Regions from separate parts of the Mixta hanseatica genome, predicted to be linked through region 2. Evidence: predicted binding sites of a transcription regulator. Region 2 holds the regulator's gene; each other region holds the start of a gene.
The links. Region 2 encodes LexA, which represses DNA repair genes until DNA is damaged. Its sites were predicted from a motif close to TNCTGTATGTACATACAGNA; they were not measured.
Positions count from the first base shown of each region.

Region 1 (4,708 bases), 1.9 Mb from region 2:
TGCGCGATCCGCTGCTGTGGCTGATGGCGCTATTTATCGCGCTGCTGCTGCTGATGCCCTGGAGCGGGCCGCTGTTTGCCCGCTGGTTCCCGCAGCTGGATCGCCCGGTCTATCAGCAGGAGAGTTTTTTCCAGTTGGCGCTGGCGCATCTGCGTCTGGTGACGTTTTCCAGCCTGGCCGCAGCGCTGATAGGTCTTGGTGCGGGCATCGCAGTGACGCGCCCCGCCGGGCGCGAGTTTCGTCCGCTGGTGGAAACGCTGGCCGCCGCCGGGCAAACCTTTCCGCCGGTAGCGGTGCTGGCGGTGGCGGTGCCGGTCATCGGTTTTGGCGAGCAGCCGGCGATTATTGCACTGATGCTGTACGGCATTTTGCCGGTGCTGCAGGGCACGCTGGCCGGGATCGAATCGGTGCCCGCCAGCGTCAAAGAAGTGGCGAAGGGCGCGGGCATGAGCGGCTGGCAGAGTTTAACGCGCGTTGAGCTGCCGCTGGCCGCGCCGGTAATTATCGCCGGGGTACGCACGTCGGTAATTATTAATATCGGCACCGCAGCGATAGCTTCTACGGTAGGGGCGAAAAGTCTGGGATCGCCGATTATTATCGGTCTGAGCGGGTTTAATACGGCGTATGTGATTCAGGGAGCGGTGCTGGTGGCGCTACTGGCACTGGTGGTGGACCGGCTGTTTGAGCGCCTGCAGCGCTGTTTTAGCGGGAATGTAAAATAATGGTATAGCCCACCAGCATCAGACCGCCGGTGCCGCCGACCGCCATAATGAAAAACAGAGTGCCAACCAAAAATTTTTGCCAGTTCATAATACTGCCTGTAACGATAACACAAGAGAGCGGATCATAACCCGATCCGCTCCTGGCGACTAGGCAATTTGCGCTCTTTTTAACTCGGTCCGTGCAGGCTGATTGAGAAGCCCTGCTCATGCCAGTGAGCAAACTGCTCCATTTGCCGGCGGGTCAGTTTCTTACCGGTCCAGACAAATATTTTCTGGCCTGGAAACAGCTCTGGCCTCGGATGATCCAGCGGCTCCGCCAGCACATCGACACGCCAGCCCTGCTGACAAAGACGCCAGGCTTCCAGCCAGATGCGGGTGCGATCTTCCACTCCCCAACCAATCAGCAGCGCATCTTTGCCCGCTTTTTTACGCGAGCCGGTCAGACAAAAGGCGACGTAATCGATCAGGGCGCCGTCCAGCAGACTGCACATTGCTTTTGCGGTATTTTGATCAAGGCCCAGCCGCTGGCGAACCGGCACAAAAACGTGATCGATAAGCGCATCGACGGGGTTCTCGCGGCCGAGGTTAGCGATTTTCGCCCGCAGTTTTGCCGGCCGTACGTGCCGCAGCACGGACATCACCTCTTCCTGTAACGCAACCCAGCCATCGTGGGTATCTACGTTATCGCCTTCCAGCAGAGCTTTCACTTTGCCCACCGGCACACCGCTCTCTATCCAGCGCTTAATCTCTTCGATACGCTGAACATCTTCGTCATCAAACTGTCGGTGCCCGCCTTCGGTGCGCTGTGGCTTAAGCAGCCCATAGCGACGCTGCCATGCGCGTAACGTTACAGGGTTAATACCACAGCGTTCGGCGACATCGCCGATGCTGTACAGGGCCATTGACTGCCTCAACTTGCATTTAAGATACATTATCTGCGTTAACCTTAGCGGAGCTGAGTTAACTTGTACATGATTTTTTTAGTTGTACAACTTGATCCAGGCCGCAAAGCCGGTAAATCTCAGAGGTCCGTGTGCTGTTTGTGATCCTTTTGCGCCGCAGGCGCAGAGTATTTACTCATGGAGCAATAATGATTGAATATCAGGCTGTTAATCGGCAACAGGCGCTGAGCGAGCTGGAAGCGCTGACCGACGTGCTACAGGGCTGCGTCAGCGCAGGCGCCAGCGTAGGATTTATCGATCCTGGCGATCGACAAATAATGAGAAATTTCTGGCAGGATACTTTTGATGGCCTGGAGCGTGGCGATCGGGTGCTGCTGGTGGCGCGGCAGGAACAGCGCATTGTCGCTACGGTGATGGTGCTATGGAATATGATGCCCAACGGGCGGCATCGTGCTGAAATCAGCAAGCTGCTGGTGCATCCCGCGGCGCGGCGGCAGGGCATTGCGCGTCAGCTGATGGCGCTGGCCGAGCAGCGGGTTAAGCAGGAGGGGCGCAGTTTAATGGTGCTGGATACCCGCAGCGGCGATATCGCCAGCCTGCTTTATCTGTCGCTGGGCTGGGAAATCGCCGGAGCCATCCCTTATTACGCCCAGTCCACGGAAGGAGTGATGGATGCCACCACGGTGATGTATAAGCGGCTGGCCTGAGGCTGGCCGTACGCCACAGCAGGTTACGCCCAGCGCTGCGGGCGCAGCCTGCCGGAAACGCGGTTCCAAATTTGCCGATAAGCGGCTGACGTCAGCTTCATACTGTGTAAAAATACAGGTTATCAACGCAGGAAGAGAGCAAGATGGCATTAACCGCAGCGTTAAAAGCGCAGATTGGCGAATGGTATAAAGCGCTGCAGCAGCAGGTTCCCGATTTTATTCCACGCGCGCCGCAGCGGCAGATGATTGCCGAAGTGGCGAAAACCCTGGCCGGTGACGACGGACGTCATCTGGCGATAGAAGCGCCGACCGGCGTGGGTAAAACCCTTTCCTATCTTATTCCCGGCATTGCCGTTGGCCGTGCCGAAGAGAAACCGCTGATCATCAGCACCGCAAACGTCGCGCTACAGGATCAGATCTTCAGTAAGGATCTGCCGCTGCTACAAAAAATTATTCCCGAGCTGAAATTTACCGCCGCCTTTGGGCGCGGGCGCTATGTCTGCCCGCGTAACCTGAATGCGCTGGCGACCGACAGCGAAAAGCAGGGCGATCTGCTGTTGTTTCTTGATGACAATCTGGTAGCGAACAAAGATGAGCGCAAGCTCTGCACGAAGCTGGAGAAAGCGCTGGATCGACATCAGTGGGACGGCCTGCGCGATCATTGTGAAGAGGCGATCGACGATACGTTATGGCAACGCTTAAGCACCGATAAGGCCAACTGTCTGGCGCGAAACTGCCATTGGTATCGCGAATGTCCCTTTTTTGTCGCCCGGCGAGAGATCGAGCAGGCGGACGTGGTAGTGGCTAACCATGCGCTGGTGATGGCGGCGCTGGAAAGCGAATCGGTGCTGCCGCCGGCGAAGCATCTGCTGCTGGTATTAGATGAAGGCCATCATTTGCCAGAGGTGGCGCGCGATGCATTGGAAACCAGCGCCGATATTACCGTTGGCTGGACCAGCCTGCAGCTCGATCTGTTTGTACGCCTGGTGGAAACCTGTATGGCGCAGTTTCGGCCGAAATCGCCGCCGCCGCTGGCCAATCCCGAACGGCTAAAAGCGCACTGCGATGAATGGCGTGAACATCTGGCCAGCCTGACGCGCATCCTGGCGCTATGGCTGCCGCCGGAGCCGCAGGAAGGCGAGTACCGTTTTGAGATGGGCCAGCTGCCGGAAGAGATGCAAACCCTGTGCGCGCGTCTCTTTAAGCTGAGCGATGGATTACGCGGACTGGCGGAAGGGTTGTTGAACGATCTCAGCGAAAAAAGCGGGCAGTACGATGTGGTGCGTCTGCATCGCACTATGCTGCAGATGAACCGCGCTTTCGGCTGGTTTGAAGGCATCAGCAAGCTATGGCGGCTGGCGGCGATGGAGCAGGCCTCCGGCGCGCCGGTGTCGAAATGGGTCAGCCGCGAGCTGCGTGAAGGCCAGCCGCATCTGTTTTTCCACTGCGCCGGCATTCGCGTAAGCGAACAGCTGGAAAAGCTGCTGTGGCGCAAAGTGCCGCACGTGGTGCTGACTTCGGCGACTCTGCAGTCGCTGAACAGCTTTAACCGTCTGCAGGAGCTTTCCGGCCTCAGCGAAAAGGTCGGCGATCGCTTTGTGGCGCTCGGCTCGCCGTTTAATCACGTTGAGCAGGGCAAACTGATCATTCCGCAGATGCGCTATGAGCCGCTGATGGCTAATGAAGCGCAGCATATCGCCGAGATGGCCCATTTCTTCCGCCATCAGGTGAAAGCGGGCCAGCACAAAGGGATGCTGGTGCTGTTTGCCAGCAATCGCGCCATGCAACAGTTTTTAACGCATCTGAGCGATTTGCGGCTGATGCTGCTGGTGCAGGGCGATCAGCCGCGTTACCGGCTGGTGGAGCTGCACCGCAAGCGGGTAGAGCAGGGCGAGGCGAGCGTGCTGGTGGGGCTGCAATCTTTTGCCGAAGGGCTGGATTTAAAAGGCGAGCTGCTTTCTCAGGTACATATTCATAAAATTGCTTTTCCACCGGTGGACAGTCCGGTAATTTTGACCGAAGGGGAGTGGCTGAAGAGCCTGAAGCGCTACCCGTTTGAGGTGCAAAGTCTGCCCAGCGCCTCATTTAGCCTGATCCAGCAGGTGGGACGATTGATCCGCAGCCATCAGTGCTTTGGAGAAATTGTGATTTACGATCGGCGGTTGATCACCAAAGCATACGGTGCGCGCCTGTTAAAAGCCCTGCCGGTTTTTCCCATAGAGCAGCCGCCGATGCCCGAAGGGGCGATAGCGCCGGTGAGCAGCAGCAAGCCCGCTCCGGCGGCGCGGCGTCGAAAAAAGGAAAAGCGTTAAATGTTGCAGTACAACAAACTGATTAAAGAAGTAGGCCGTGGTAAAAATCATGCGCGCGATCTGGA
Region 1 is NZ_CP082904.1:1,509,313-1,514,020, forward strand. Features, by position in the region: gene K6958_RS07320 (ABC transporter permease) at 1-722, shown strand, start outside; gene K6958_RS21360 (hypothetical protein) at 703-810, opposite strand; gene K6958_RS07325 (MerR family transcriptional regulator) at 890-1,624, opposite strand; gene K6958_RS07330 (GNAT family N-acetyltransferase) at 1,813-2,331, shown strand; gene dinG (ATP-dependent DNA helicase DinG) at 2,475-4,643, shown strand; gene ybiB (DNA-binding protein YbiB) at 4,647-4,708, shown strand, end outside.
Region 1: a site for LexA is predicted at 2,432-2,451, ahead of dinG (ATP-dependent DNA helicase DinG). Genes of this name have one in related genera too.

Region 2 (4,708 bases):
GTTAAGGTTGATGCCCGCCGCGATATGCGGCGGCACCAGACCCTGATGATAAAGTACGTAGGAGAGCAGCAGGTAATCCATATGGCTGCGATGGCAGGGCACGTAAACCAGCCCGTGGCCATCCAGCGCCAACTGACGAATGCGTTCGCCGCCGCTGACGTTAATGCCCTGATAGATTTTGCTCCATGTCCAGCCGATCACGCGGTCGGTAAGACGAATCATCTCATAGGAAAAATCTGCGGCGATCTCTTCCATCAGCTCGATGGCGTTCTGCTGCGCTTTCTCCTGAGAGATTTTCTTGCTGCGCGCCTCGTCTTCTACCGCTTTGGCGATCGCTTTCGACTGCAGCAGTTTATTAAACAGATCGTGGCGCACCGGCAGACGCGGGCCTACCGCGGCCAGACGCTGACGGGCAAAATGAATACGCGCCACACGCGCCAGCTTCTGCGCAATGGTTTTATCCGTGCCGTGCTCCGTCGCCATACGACGCAGAGAAACCATCGGCGAGAAACGCACAAAGCTATCGCGCCCCAGCCACAGTACGGCAAAAAACTTCTGTACGCCGTTCAGTTCGCGTAGATGAGGGGTTTGTTCGCCCTGCACCTCACGCCCCGGCGCACGGCCGAACATCACCGAAACCGGTACCATCTGTACATCGAGATCGGGGTTGTTACGGTGCAAATCGAGGTAGTCGTGGAACAGCTTCACGGATTCCTGATTCGGCACGAAATAGGGGAAAACGCGCGGCCCGTCATGAATAAAGACGTGACGCGGCAGCAGGGCGCCGTCTATCTCCAGCGGCTCCAGTGGATCGGGCAGATCGTGCAGACGGCACTGGGTGCGCAGCGCAAGGAGATCGGCCTTTGAATCATAAGGCAATACATACATAATGGGGCGCGAGGTATCGAGTCCCAGTTCCGCTACCGGATCGCCCGGAATCGCCTTACTCTTAACTAAAAATGTAAGTGGTAAATTCAGTAACTTATAATAAAGTTTACGCCAACCTGACATAGACAACATGAAGCCTCTTGTTAGCAAAGCGCCGCAAGCATACCAGAAAGCGCATTGAAGATCTGTGGTGTTGCATTTAGTGCTGCACCCTGACATTGACGTTAAACATTGCAAAGGGTTCCCTGTAGATGGCAAATAACGTAACGGGCCTGATCCGCATCATTAAAGCAGCCGGATATTCGTGGAAAGGCCTGCGGGCAGCCTGGCAACATGAAGCGGCATTTCGCCAGGAAGCGATACTGACGCTGGCAGCGGTGATTATCGCCTGCTGGCTTGACGTCGATGCCATAACGCGCGTTTTGCTTATTGGCTCCGTGTTTCTCATTATTATCGTCGAGATCCTTAACAGCGCTATCGAAGCGGTGGTGGACCGCATCGGCAGCGAGTTTCATCCGCTGGCCGGCCGTGCCAAAGATATGGGTTCTGCGGCGGTGCTGCTCAGCATCATACTGGCCCTTTTTGTTTGGGTAACCCTGTTATGGCCTTATTTACGATAAAGTTTCCATAATAGATAAAGAGTTGTTTTTTACACAGCTTCCGGTTTCCATTCCACTAATACCTGTATATACTCACAGCGACTGTATAAACAACCAGGGGGCGGGATGAAAACCTTAACGGCTCGGCAGCAGCAGGTTTATGACCTGATTCGCGATCACATTAATCAGACAGGTATGCCGCCAACGCGCGCGGAAATCGCCGCCCAGTTAGGCTTTCGCTCCCCTAACGCCGCAGAGGAACACCTGAAAGCCCTGGCGCGTAAAGGCGTCATTGAAATGGTGTCCGGCGCTTCACGCGGTATCCGCCTGATGGCGGAAGAAGAAAACGGTCTGCCGTTGATTGGTCGTGTCGCCGCCGGCGAACCGTTGCTGGCGCAGGAGCATATTGAAAGCCGTTTCCAGGTCGACCCTAACCTGTTCAAACCCCACGCTGACTTTCTGCTGCGCGTTAGCGGTATGTCGATGAAAGATATCGGCATTGTAGATGGCGACCTGCTGGCGGTGCATAAAACGCAGGATGTGCGTAACGGCCAGGTGGTCGTAGCACGCATTGATGATGAAGTCACTGTTAAACGCCTGAAGCGTCAGGGCAATACCGTGCAGCTGCTGCCGGAAAACCATGATTTCCAGCCGATTGTCGTCGATCTGCAGCAGCAGACGCTGACTATCGAAGGTCTGGCCGTTGGCGTTATTCGTAACGGCGACTGGCTGTAATGACTCTGTGGCGGCCTGCTGGCCGCCGCTCGCTTCCCCTTTAGCTTTTGTTCCGGCGATAACCGCTGTGGCCTGTCGCCATATTTTTTCTGCGGATTGCCATGCACTTCTTCTCTGCGACCGATAAACACCTCTGGCGGCTGGCGCTGCCTATGATCCTCTCAAACATTACCGTACCGCTGCTGGGCCTGGTAGATACTGCCGTTATTGGCCATCTTGATAGCCCTGTCTATCTTGGCGGCGTAGCCGTAGGCACCACCGCGACCAGCTTTCTTTTTATGCTGCTGCTTTTCTTGCGCATGAGCACTACCGGGCTGACCGCACAGGCGTTCGGCGCGGGAGATAAACCAGCGCTGGCTCGCGCGTTGATGCAACCTTTAGCGATTGCGGTTATCGCCGGTATCGCCTTTATTCTGTTGCGGGGGCCGTTAAGCGCTTTGGCTGCGCAGGTTGTCGGCGGCAGTCCGGCAGTGCTGGAGCAGGCGCAGCGTTTTATTGCTATACGCTGGCTCAGCGCGCCTGCCTCGCTGGCTAATCTGGTCATCCTCGGCTGGCTGTTGGGCGTGCAGTATGCGCGGGCGCCGGTTATCCTGCTGATTGTCGGTAATCTGGTCAATATCCTGCTCGATTTATGGTTTGTTATTGGCCTTGGCTGGGGCGTGACTGGCGCGGCGGCGGCGACCGCCATCGCTGGGACGGTTTCGTTGCTGGTGGGGCTGGTTTTAGTCTGGCATGTGCTGCGCCTGCGGCAGATCAGCTTTGCGCACCTTAAAGAGGGATTGAAGGGCGATGTGCGGCGGTTGCTGCGTTTAAACCGCGATATCATGCTACGTTCGCTGCTGTTGCAGCTGTGCTTTGCCTCGATCACGATTTTAGGGGCGCGCATGGGCAGCGAGATTGTGGCGGTAAATGCCGTGCTGCTGATGTTTCTTACCTTTACCGCCTATGCGCTGGATGGCTTTGCCTATGCGGTTGAGGCGGTTTCGGGCGAAGCCTTCGGCGCACGCGATAACAGCAAGCTACGGCGTGTATGGCTTGCCGCCTGCCGCCAGGCGGGGCTGGTCGCGCTGCTGTTTGCCTTAGGATATGCGCAGTGGGGAAGGGAGATTGTCGCTATGTTGACCTCTTTGCCGCAGCTGCAGGCGCTGGCGAATCACTACCTGCCGTGGCAGATGCTGTTACCCGTGGTGGGCGTTTGGTGTTATTTACTGGATGGCATGTTTATTGGCGCCACGCGCGGACGTGAAATGCGCAACAGTATGGCATTGGCGGCGCTGGGCTTCGGCCTGACGTTATTAACCGTGCCGCTATTGGGCAATCACGGGCTATGGCTGGCTATCAGCGTTTTCTTACTGCTGCGTGGATTGACACTGGGATGGGTATGGCATCGTTATCAGCGGCGTGGCGATTGGTTCACGCTTTGACACATTTTATACGGCTACGCTTATTCACTGAATTCGCTGGTTTTTCAGCATAGCCGACACTTTTTACGCCGCTTTATTAGTTCATATCTCTATGTTTTTAAGCAAAACCACCGGTTTCTACTATTATTAAAAGTGTAAGACACAGGGAAACAGCGTTCTTACGGTAACGCAATTTCGCTGTTAGCCAAAAGCTGTTAACACCTAAGGTAGAGGACAAAATTATGAACAGAGACGAAGCCGGCGGTAACTGGAAACAGTTTAAAGGTAAAATGAAGGAAAAATGGGGCAAGCTGACCGATGACGATATGACCGTCATTGAAGGTAAACGCGATCAGCTGGTCGGTAAAATTCAGGAACGCTACGGCTATGCCAAAGATGAAGCGGAAAAAGAAGTGAGCGATTGGGAAACGAATAACCGCGATTATCGCTGGTAAGCGCATTTTCAGGGTAAGGCTCCTGCCCAGGCACAAGGAACGTGCCGCTCATTTATTTCTCCCGCCTGACTTTTTTCCCCGATTCGCTATCGCCCACGTTTTTTATCCATGATGCTGTGATCGTGCGTACAGTTTTCCGGATGCTGACAGTTTTCCACATCTTTACAGCCAGCACACAGCCCATGCGCCTCTATCACGCTATTACGCAATGAGAATCCGCTCTGCTGAGAAAGCAGCTGGAGAACGGTTTCCACACCCTGCGCATGCTCTTCACTGACGGTGCCGCATCGATCGCAAATCAACATCGCCGAAGTATGCTGCGGCTCTTCGAAATGATGACATACTACGTAGCTGTTATTCGATTCAACGCGATGAATAAAACCCTGCTCCAGCAAAAAATCGAGCGCGCGATAAATGGTCGGCGGTTTGGCCTGCGGCTCAGAGACGCGTAACAGATCGAGCAGGTCATAAGCGCTAATTGCTGTATTCTGTTCAGCCATCAGACGCAGCACCTCCAGACGCTGTGGCGTCAGGCGCACGTTGCGTTGCAGACAGATTTTTTCAGCCTGCGACAAAATCTGTTGTGAAGGCGATACGCTCATAATCTTTCTCCGGGCGATTGAAATGT
Region 2 is NZ_CP082904.1:3,909,604-3,914,311, reverse strand. Features, by position in the region: gene plsB (glycerol-3-phosphate 1-O-acyltransferase PlsB) at 1-1,011, opposite strand, end outside; gene K6958_RS18580 (diacylglycerol kinase) at 1,140-1,508, shown strand; gene lexA (transcriptional repressor LexA) at 1,614-2,222, shown strand; gene dinF (MATE family efflux transporter DinF) at 2,324-3,646, shown strand; gene K6958_RS18565 (CsbD family protein) at 3,868-4,080, shown strand; gene zur (zinc uptake transcriptional repressor Zur) at 4,167-4,682, opposite strand.

Region 3 (4,708 bases), 420 kb from region 2:
TTTTCACCGCCCATTCCGCTACCGATCCGCCGTCAATCTCGGCAAACAGATCCTGTTTAAGGCGGGCGTCGGTTAACAGGTGGGAGTAAAGATCGAAGATCGCCGCGCTCTCTTTCTGCACGCTGGCGCTGAAGCGTTTGCTAAAACGGCGAAATTCGTTGCTTGCCTCGCTCATCGCCTGCGACAACCGTTCCCGCTCGCGCCCAACATCCAGCGTCGAGGCGGCGAAAACATGCTCCAGCGAAGGCTGCGTGGTATCGACCCAGCCAGGCGCGACCGCCACGCCCGGCGCCGCTGCCAGCGCACGCACGCGTTTTTGCCGGAAGTGGCCAAACAGCTGGCTAACCTGAGACTGGGTGATCAGCGTGGCCAGTTGGGTGGCGAGCGTGACCAGGAAAGACTCTTCGCTTTCATCAAACTGACGATGCTCGCGCTGCTGCACCACCAGCACGCCCAGCAGCTGACGTCGGGTAATAATCGGCACGCCGAGAAAAGAGCGGAAACGCTCTTCTTTAACCGAAGGAATATATTTAAAACTGGGATGGCTTTGCGCATCCGCCAGGTTGATCGGTTCCGCCAGCCGACCAACCAGCCCGACGATGCCTTGATCAAATGCCAGCGTGACGATCTTACCGCGCGGCTTTTTCAGTCCGCGCGTCGCCATCAGGTAATAGCAACGACGATCGTGATCGGCGAGATAAATGGAGCAAACTTCCGTCTCCATGGCGAAACAGATTTCGTTCACCAGGATCTCAAGCGCTTCTTCAAGGCGCGGTGCGCCCGCCACTTTCTCTACAATCTCACGCAACTGAGTCAGCATCATCAGCGTGGCTTAACCTCTCTTCCGTCGATAAGCAGGCGTATTGCGCTGCGTTGCACTCTCCTGCAATGGCATGACCACAGCGGCAAACTCTTTCATCACGCGGCGGTAAACGTCGCGCTTAAAGGAGACAACCTGACGAACCGGATACCAAAAGCTGACCCAGCGCCAGCCGTCAAATTCCGGCGTGCTGCTGGTTTGCATGTTGATATCCGCGTCATTGCACATCAACTGCAGAAGAAACCACTTCTGTTTCTGGCCGATACATACCGGCTTCGTGTCCCAACGCACCAAACGTTTCGGCAACTTATAACGTAACCAGTTTCGGGTAGAGGCGAGCAGGCGCACATCTTTACGGTGCAAGCCGACTTCTTCAAAGAGTTCGCGGTACATGGCCTGTTCCGCCGTTTCGCCAGGATTGATCCCACCCTGAGGAAACTGCCAGGAATGCTGTCCGAAACGCCGGGCCCACAATACCTGTCCCTGTCTGTTACAGATTACAATACCAACATTTGGGCGGTAGCCATCATCGTCGATCACGGGACTACCTCAAACTGAAATTCAGATAGTCTGATTGTTTCATACTCCTTACAGGCGGTAAACCACTGCTTGCGGCTGTGAATAACGCATAACAGGGGGATAACTCACAGAGTTCATCATAGTTATAAACAGCGAGCAGGCAAAAAGGGCAATTTTATTCACTTTTTCTGTGGATAGCTTTGTGCAGAACATGGTAACCACGTGGGAAAAGCGGCAAAATCCATACTAATCCAGCGCCGCTCATAAATTCATAACCCCTTTATTTGAAAAGAATTACGCCCGTTATTAGCGGCTATTTGGCCGTTGATCGCACTGTTTATACCTGCAAAGATCCTTTACTGGCGAAAGATCGCACACCGCTGATTTTATCCACAGAATATGCGATAAAGTTATGCACAAAATGGTCGCACCCAGCAAAAAAGGGCGCCGTCAAGGCTGTAAATGGAAACAGTATGGGAGAAAAAGTCGAGTTATCCCATGTTTCTGTGGATAACTGGGTGTAAGATCCTGTTCATTGTCGGTGACAATGTGGGTAAAACGTCAGGGCGATTCTGCCCATCCGCTGCGCGGCCAAATAAAATCCTATGATTTATCATGCTATTATTCCCCGGTTGTTATGTACGTCAGAGCGCAACTCACCTGCCGACTGTGGGTGTTCATTTTTTGAGCAATGAATGAGAGACATATGGAGCCGCGTTTTCTCACTCCGCCGCCCCCTGATGAGGCGACATTACTGGCACGCGCGCAGGCGCTGGCAGGCTATTCGCTGGGCGAACTGGCGTTGCAGGCCGGCATCGCCACGCCTGCGGATTTACGACGTGATAAAGGCTGGGTAGGCATGCTGCTGGAGATGCATCTGGGCGCCAGCGCTGGCAGCAAACCCGAGCGTGATTTTGCCCACCTTGGCGTGGAGCTAAAAACCATCCCGGTTGATGCGCAGGGCCGCCCGCTGGAAACCACCTTTGTTTGCGTTGCGCCGCTGACCGGCAATAGCGGCGTCACCTGGGAGAATAGCCACGTACGTCATAAGCTGGCGCGGGTGTTGTGGATCCCGGTAGAAGGCGATCGCGCGCTTCCCCTGGCGACGCGACGCGTTGGCGCACCACTGCTGTGGAGCCCTACGCCGCAGGAAGAAGAGCAACTGCAGCGCGACTGGGAAGAGCTGATGGATATGATCGTTCTGGGCCAGGTGGAGCGCATCACGGCCCGTCACGGCGAAGTGTTGCAGATCCGCCCTAAAGCGGCCAACAGCAAGGCGTTAACGGAAGGCATCGGCGAGCATGGCCAGCCGATCATGACGCTGCCGCGCGGTTTTTATCTGAAGAAGAGCTTTACCGCCCCGCTGCTGGCGCGTCATTTTTTGCTTTAACCTTTTCCAGTGCGGGAGGCGATGCGTATAATCACCGTTTAACTTTCGTTTAGGATGCAATGTTACAATGTTTGACTGGATTGCAGATCCCAATGCCTGGCTGGCCCTCGGCACGCTGACCATACTGGAAATCGTGTTGGGCATCGATAATATTATTTTTCTCTCCCTGGTTGTGGCAAAACTGCCTAAACATCAACAAAATAGCGCTCGTCGCCTTGGTTTGATGGGCGCAATGCTAATGCGTTTAGGGCTGCTGGCCTCTATCGCGTGGGTCATTAAACTCACCAACCCGCTGTTTACCCTGCTGGATCACCCTTTTTCCGCACGCGATCTTATTTTGCTCGGCGGCGGCCTGTTCCTGCTGTGGAAATCGAGTATGGAGATCCACGAGAGCATTGAGGGCAATGATGAGGAGCATAAAACTAACGTTCACTCCTTTTTCGGCGCCATTGTGCAGATCATGGTACTGGATATTATTTTCAGTCTCGACTCGGTGATTACCGCAGTAGGGCTGTCCGATCACCTGTTCATTATGATGGCGGCGGTGGTGATTGCGGTTGGCGTGATGATGTTCGCGGCGAAAGGCATCGGGGAGTTTGTCGATCGTCATCCATCAGTGAAAATGCTGGCGCTCGCATTCCTGATTCTGGTCGGCTTTACGCTGATTCTGGAAAGCTTCAATATCCACGTGCCGAAAGGCTATATCTATTTCGCGATGTTCTTCTCCATGGCGGTAGAGAGCCTTAATCTGCTGCGCGGCAAGAAATCCGCTCAGTAGTTTCCCCTGGTAAATATCCGGCTGCGGCCGGATATTTCCTTTCCGACCTTTTTTTCAGATTCCTGCGATTAATCCTGGGCAGCAAATATTTTATTACTACACTGTGTAGTTGAAATTACCATCCAGGAGAACACAGGCAATGAAACGGATAACCCACGTGGCTGCTATCGGTTTGATGCTGCTGTTAAGCGGCTGCAGCAGCAATTACGTCATGTCCACTAAAGATGGTCATATGATTATGACCGACGGCAAGCCGGAAATTGATAAGGAAACGGGGCTGGTCAAATATACCGATCAGGCCGGTAATGAAATGCAGATTAATGGTGATGAGGTCTCTTCCATCATTGAGCGCTAACCAGATATAAGCGCCGACCCTGCCACAGCCCTCGGCGCTTATCGATAAATTGAACCGCAACTCTCCTCTTCCCCCTCTCGTCAGCGCCCGCTATAGTCGGAATGGTGTTGTTTGAAATGCACCGCCAAGACTCTCCCAATAATGACAAAAGGAAGCCGGCAAATGCACTATCACCGCATCCCCCACAGTACGCTGGAAGTCAGCCAGCTGGGATTGGGAACCATGACGTTTGGTGAGCAAAATAGCGAAGCCGATGCCCATGCCCAGCTTGATTTAGCCGTTAGTTGCGGCATTAATCTCATCGACACCGCGGAAATGTATCCCGTTCCGCCACGCCCGGAAACGCAGGGACTGACCGAAAGCTATATCGGCAGCTGGCTAAAGGCGCGCGGCAACCGCGACAAGATTGTGCTGGCGACCAAGGTTGCCGGGCCGTCGCGCGGCAGTGACGCCGGCATTCGTCCGGCTCAGGTGCTGGATCGCAAAAATATTCGCGTCGCGCTGGAAGCCAGCCTGAAACGCCTGAACACCGACTATATCGATCTCTATCAGGTTCACTGGCCGCAGCGTCAAACCAACTGCTTCGGTAAACTGGGCTATCAGTATACCGATGTCAGCGTGCCGGTTACGCTGCTGGAAACGCTGGAGGCGCTGGCCGAGCAGGTGCGCGCCGGTAAGATCCGTTATGTCGGCGTCTCGAACGAAACGCCGTGGGGCGTGATGCGTTATCTGCAGCTGGCGGAGAAGCATGAACTGCCGCGGATCGTTTCTATCCAGAACCCCTATAGCCTGCTTAACCGTAGTTTTGAGGTTGGCCTGGCGGAGATTAGTCAGCATGAAGGCGTG
Region 3 is NZ_CP082904.1:3,490,278-3,494,985, forward strand. Features, by position in the region: gene ptsP (phosphoenolpyruvate--protein phosphotransferase) at 1-820, opposite strand, end outside; gene rppH (RNA pyrophosphohydrolase) at 833-1,360, opposite strand; gene mutH (DNA mismatch repair endonuclease MutH) at 2,046-2,729, shown strand; gene K6958_RS16635 (TerC family protein) at 2,797-3,507, shown strand; gene K6958_RS16640 (YgdI/YgdR family lipoprotein) at 3,647-3,862, shown strand; gene K6958_RS16645 (NADP(H)-dependent aldo-keto reductase) at 4,025-4,708, shown strand, end outside.
Region 3: a site for LexA is predicted at 1,794-1,813, ahead of mutH (DNA mismatch repair endonuclease MutH). Genes of this name have one in related genera too.

Region 4 (4,708 bases), 1.4 Mb from region 2:
GGAAATCCACATCAAAGTGATTCATATCCTGATGCTATTGATCGAAAAAGAGATGGAAAAGAAGTAACGGCATAGCTGCCGTTAATCCTGCCGCGTCAGCCCCGGCGCGGCTTGTTGTTGTCTGACAGGGCGTTCTGCGCGCTGTTAACAAATACGTTCTCCCGCTGCTACTCTGCGCCTGATTCGTTATAATCGTAACAAAATCGCGCCGGAGGCCCGTCTATGTGTGAACTGCTCGGTATGAGCGCTAATGTCCCAACTGATATTTGCTTTAGCTTTACCGGACTGGTGCAGCGCGGCGGCGGCACCGGGCCGCATAAAGATGGCTGGGGCATCACTTTTTATGAAAATAAGGGCTGCCGTACCTTTAAAGATCCGCAGCCCAGCTATAACTCGCCTATTGCGCGCCTGGTACAGGAGTATCCGATTAAGTCCTGTTCGGTGGTGGCGCATATTCGTCAGGCGAATCGTGGTCAGGTATCGCTGGAGAATACTCATCCCTTTACTCGCGAGCTGTGGGGACGTAACTGGACCTATGCGCATAACGGCCAGCTAAGCGGCTATCGCCAGCTGGAAACCGGGAATTTTCGTCCGGTCGGCGAGACGGACAGTGAAAAGGCGTTCTGCTGGCTGCTGCATAAGCTGGCGACGCGCTATCCGCGTACGCCAGGGAACTGGCCTGCGGTATTTCGCTATATCGCTGAACTGGCGGCGGAGCTGCGGCAGAAAGGCGTATTTAATATGCTGCTGTCGGACGGGCGCTATCTGATGGCCTATTGCTCGACCAATCTGTTCTGGATTACACGCCGCGCGCCGTTCGGCAAGGCGAAACTGCTGGATCAGGATGTGGAGATCGACTTTCAAAAGCAGACCACGCCAAACGACGTGGTCACGGTGATTGCTACTCAGCCGCTAACCGGCAATGAAACCTGGCATCGCATTCTGCCAGGCGAATGGCAATTATTTTGCCTTGGAGAGCGCCAGGAATGACTGCGAAGCGGCGGGCGTGCCGCTGACCGGCGAACCGTTCAGCACATACCTGCCGTTGTTAACCATCACCGTCGGCGGCTGGCGATGCTCAACAAACCAGGCGTAGCCCGGCTGCAATTCTTTCCAGAAGTTAGCGTAGTAAGAGTTACGGTGACGCTGCATATTGCTTTCAGTCATGCGGAACGGGTAGATGCTTACTTCCACTTCCGGCTGACCGTTGCGCAAAGCGGCGTTAACGTAGCTGAAGATCTCATCCATATAGGCGTTGGTCATGGCGTAACAGCCAACGGAGACGCAGGCGCCGTGGATCATCAAATATTTCCCGTCATAACCCTGCTGGCGATCGTACTGGTTAGGAAAACCAATATTGATGGCGCGGTAAAAACGGCTGTCCGGCTTAAGCTGGCTCTGTTTTACGCTGTAAAAGCCCTCCGGGCTTTTGAAATCGCCCTGCCGACGCTTTGGCCCCAGTCCGCCGGAAAAATTACAGATGCGATAGCTGTCGAGCAGTCGGAACTCATTGCCGATCTTGCCGTACAGTTCCAGCGTGCGCTCTTCTTTAAAAATCTGAATATAAACCGGCGTACCTAATAACTGCTTCTTTAACTCTTTGCTGACCGGTGCCAGTGGCTGTACTGGCTCAGGCGCGCTTGCCATGCTGAGGGCTGGCAGAAGAATCATCGCAAACAAAAGTGCGATTTTGCCCATTCTTTTTCCCTTGATGATGAGGGGGTTAAACTGCAACGCCTTGCGGCGTCTGTGACATGCATAATCGGATAATTCCGCTATCGCTGCGCAACATTATCACTGTCTATTTTTTTATCAAGATGCCCGCTAAGAAATAGCTGTTATTCCAGAGCCGGCCCGCAATTTAGCGGGTCGTCGTTACACCATATTCACCGCGCTACGCCATTGAATTCGCTCAGCTTGGCTGTATACTTATCCAGTGCTGGCGGAGGGGGTTATGCGCAAAATCATTCATGTCGATATGGACTGCTTTTACGCGGCGGTGGAAATGCGTGATAACCCCAGCCTGCGTGATATTCCACTGGCAATTGGCGGCAACCGGACGCAGCGCGGCGTGATCAGCACCGCGAACTATCCGGCCCGTAAATATGGCGTGCGTAGCGCGATGTCCACCGCCATGGCGCTGAAGCTTTGCCCGCATTTAACGCTGCTGCCGGGCCGCTTTGATGCTTATAAAGAGGCCTCTGCGCATATTCGCGAGATCTTTTCCCGCTATACCGCGCGTATTGAGCCGCTGTCGCTGGATGAAGCCTATCTTGATGTCAGCGACAGTCCGCACTGTCACGGCTCGGCAACGCTGATGGCGCGTGAAATCCGTCAGACCATCGCCCGCGAACTGGATCTTACCGCATCGGCGGGCGTCGCGCCCATCAAGTTTCTTGCCAAGATCGCCTCCGACCTGAATAAGCCGAATGGCCAGTATGTGATCACCCCCGAAGAGGTGTCGCAGTTTTTGCTGACGCTGCCGCTGGCGAAAATCCCTGGGGTGGGCAAAGTCACCGCAAAGAAGCTGGAAGATTTAGGGCTGCGTACCTGTGCCGACGTGCAGAATAGCGATCTGGCGATGCTGCTGAAGCGCTTTGGTAAATTTGGCCGGGTGATTTGGGAGCGTAGCCACGGTATTGATGAGCGGGAAGTGATTACCGATCGTGAGCGTAAATCGCTCGGCGTAGAGCGTACCCTGTCGGAAGATATTCATCACTGGGAGCAGTGTCTGGAGATTATCGATTTTCTCTATGAGGAGCTGGAGCGGCGGCTAACAAAAATCAAGCCGGATCGCCATATTGCGCGTCAGGGCGTTAAGCTTAAATTCAGTGACTTTCAGCAGACCACGCAAGAGCATGTCTGGCCGGTATTGAATAAACAAGATTTGATCGCGGTAGCGAAAGAGGCGTGGGAAGAGCGCCGCGCCGGACGCGGCGTCAGGCTGGTGGGGCTGCACGTGACGCTGCTTAATCCCCAGTTGGAACGGCAACTGCTGCTGGGTCTGTAGAGCGGTTAAGAACAACGAATTTTTAAAATGTGAGATTAGTCATTTATTTGCCTGACTAAACAATGAAAATACATATGAAAGGGTTAAAAGCCAGAATGGATGATAAAGCATAGCTTTTTAGATATATGATGTTTTCTATTGAGAAAGAGATGATGCCTTAACCACTTTGGAAATATTAATCAAAGGAAAGTAATATGATTTTCACGCCCGTCTTTGCGCCTTGTTTCTTTTCGCTTATGGCCTGGGTAATCTATCTACGAGTAAGTAATAATGCCAGAAGGGTTTACTATCAGCTTATCGTCAGCTTCATTATATGTTTGATGAATGCTTTTCTTTATCCATTATTGATTTCTCCAGGGTTTAATAATTTACCTTTTAATCTGGCGTTTTTTATTAATTGTTTTTTTATCACGCTGATAGCAATGATGATCAATGAAATAATTTATTTTTTATGGAAAGGAATACGCTATGAAGAAAATTAATCATTCCCTGCTGGCATCAGTATCAGGAGCCGCTGTAGATCCTGCTAATCAAGAAGTGATTAAGCAAATGACCACTAATATGGCATATGGTGCAGGCTGGGGGGCTATCACCGGAGGCGCCCCGGGAGCTTTGGTAGGCGCTACTGGCGGTGCTTTACAAACAGTTATCCAGGGGGCTATTAATCACGGTCCAGTTAACGTTCCTATTCCAAAAGTGCCTATGGGTCCTGTCTGGATTTATGGACCAGCACCTTTAGACTGGATAAATCAAAATGTACCTAAGTAAAAATATTACACGCCAGCGGCGTTAAACAACGCGCTATAAAATAAACCGTGTAAAAAAATAAAAAGGCCAGAAACGCTCTGGCCTTTACTTTTTACCGATGGCAATGCGTTACAGGCGAAATTACTTCGCCGGAATAACCTTCAGCAGTTCGGTCAGCAGCTGCCAGTAAAGCGCCACGCTACCGATATGTACCTGCTCATCCGGCGAGTGCGGGCCGGTAATGGTCGGGCCGATAGAAACCATATCCATATTTGGGTAAGGCTTCTTAAACAGCCCGCATTCCAGACCCGCGTGGATTATCTGAATATTCGGCGTCTTGTTAAACAGACGCTGATAGGTCTCGCGCACCAGCGCCATCACCGGCGAGCTGGCGTCCGGCTGCCAGCCCGGATAGCTGCCTTTCGCCGCGCCTTGCGCGCCGGCCAGTTCACTCAGCGAGCTCAGCATCGTCACCACGTAATCTTTACCGCTGTCGATCAGGGAACGGATCAGGCAGTTGATTTTCGCTTCCTGCTCGGTCATAGAAACCACACCGACGTTCAGCGAGGTTTCTACCACGCCTTTCGCCACGTCTGAGTTGCGGATTACGCCGTTCGGCGTGCTGTTCAGCAGGGCGATAAAACGATCGCGGCTGTCCGCCGTTAGCGCCGCGCCGCTGGCTACCGGCTCGGTTTGCAGGGTAATGTTTTTCTCAATCATACCCAGCTCGTTCTGCAAGGTCGCCAGATAACCCATCGCCGCAGATTTCAGCGCGTCGATTTTAGCCGCAGGCAGAGCGAAGGTTGCGTAGGCTTCACGCGGGATCGCGTTGCGCAGCGTACCGCCGGTAAAATCGATCAGGCGCAGATCGTATTCGCGCGCATGCTGCGCCAGGAAACGTACCAGCAGTTTGTTGGCGTTGCCCAGACCGAGGTGGATCTCGGCGCCGGA
Region 4 is NZ_CP082904.1:1,028,865-1,033,572, forward strand. Features, by position in the region: gene lpcA (D-sedoheptulose 7-phosphate isomerase) at 1-67, shown strand, start outside; gene K6958_RS04805 (class II glutamine amidotransferase) at 223-990, shown strand; gene dpaA (peptidoglycan meso-diaminopimelic acid protein amidase) at 961-1,698, opposite strand; gene dinB (DNA polymerase IV) at 1,955-3,010, shown strand; gene K6958_RS04820 (E492 group microcin) at 3,479-3,778, shown strand; gene pepD (beta-Ala-His dipeptidase) at 3,899-4,708, opposite strand, start outside.
Region 4: a site for LexA is predicted at 1,920-1,939, ahead of dinB (DNA polymerase IV). Genes of this name have one in related genera too.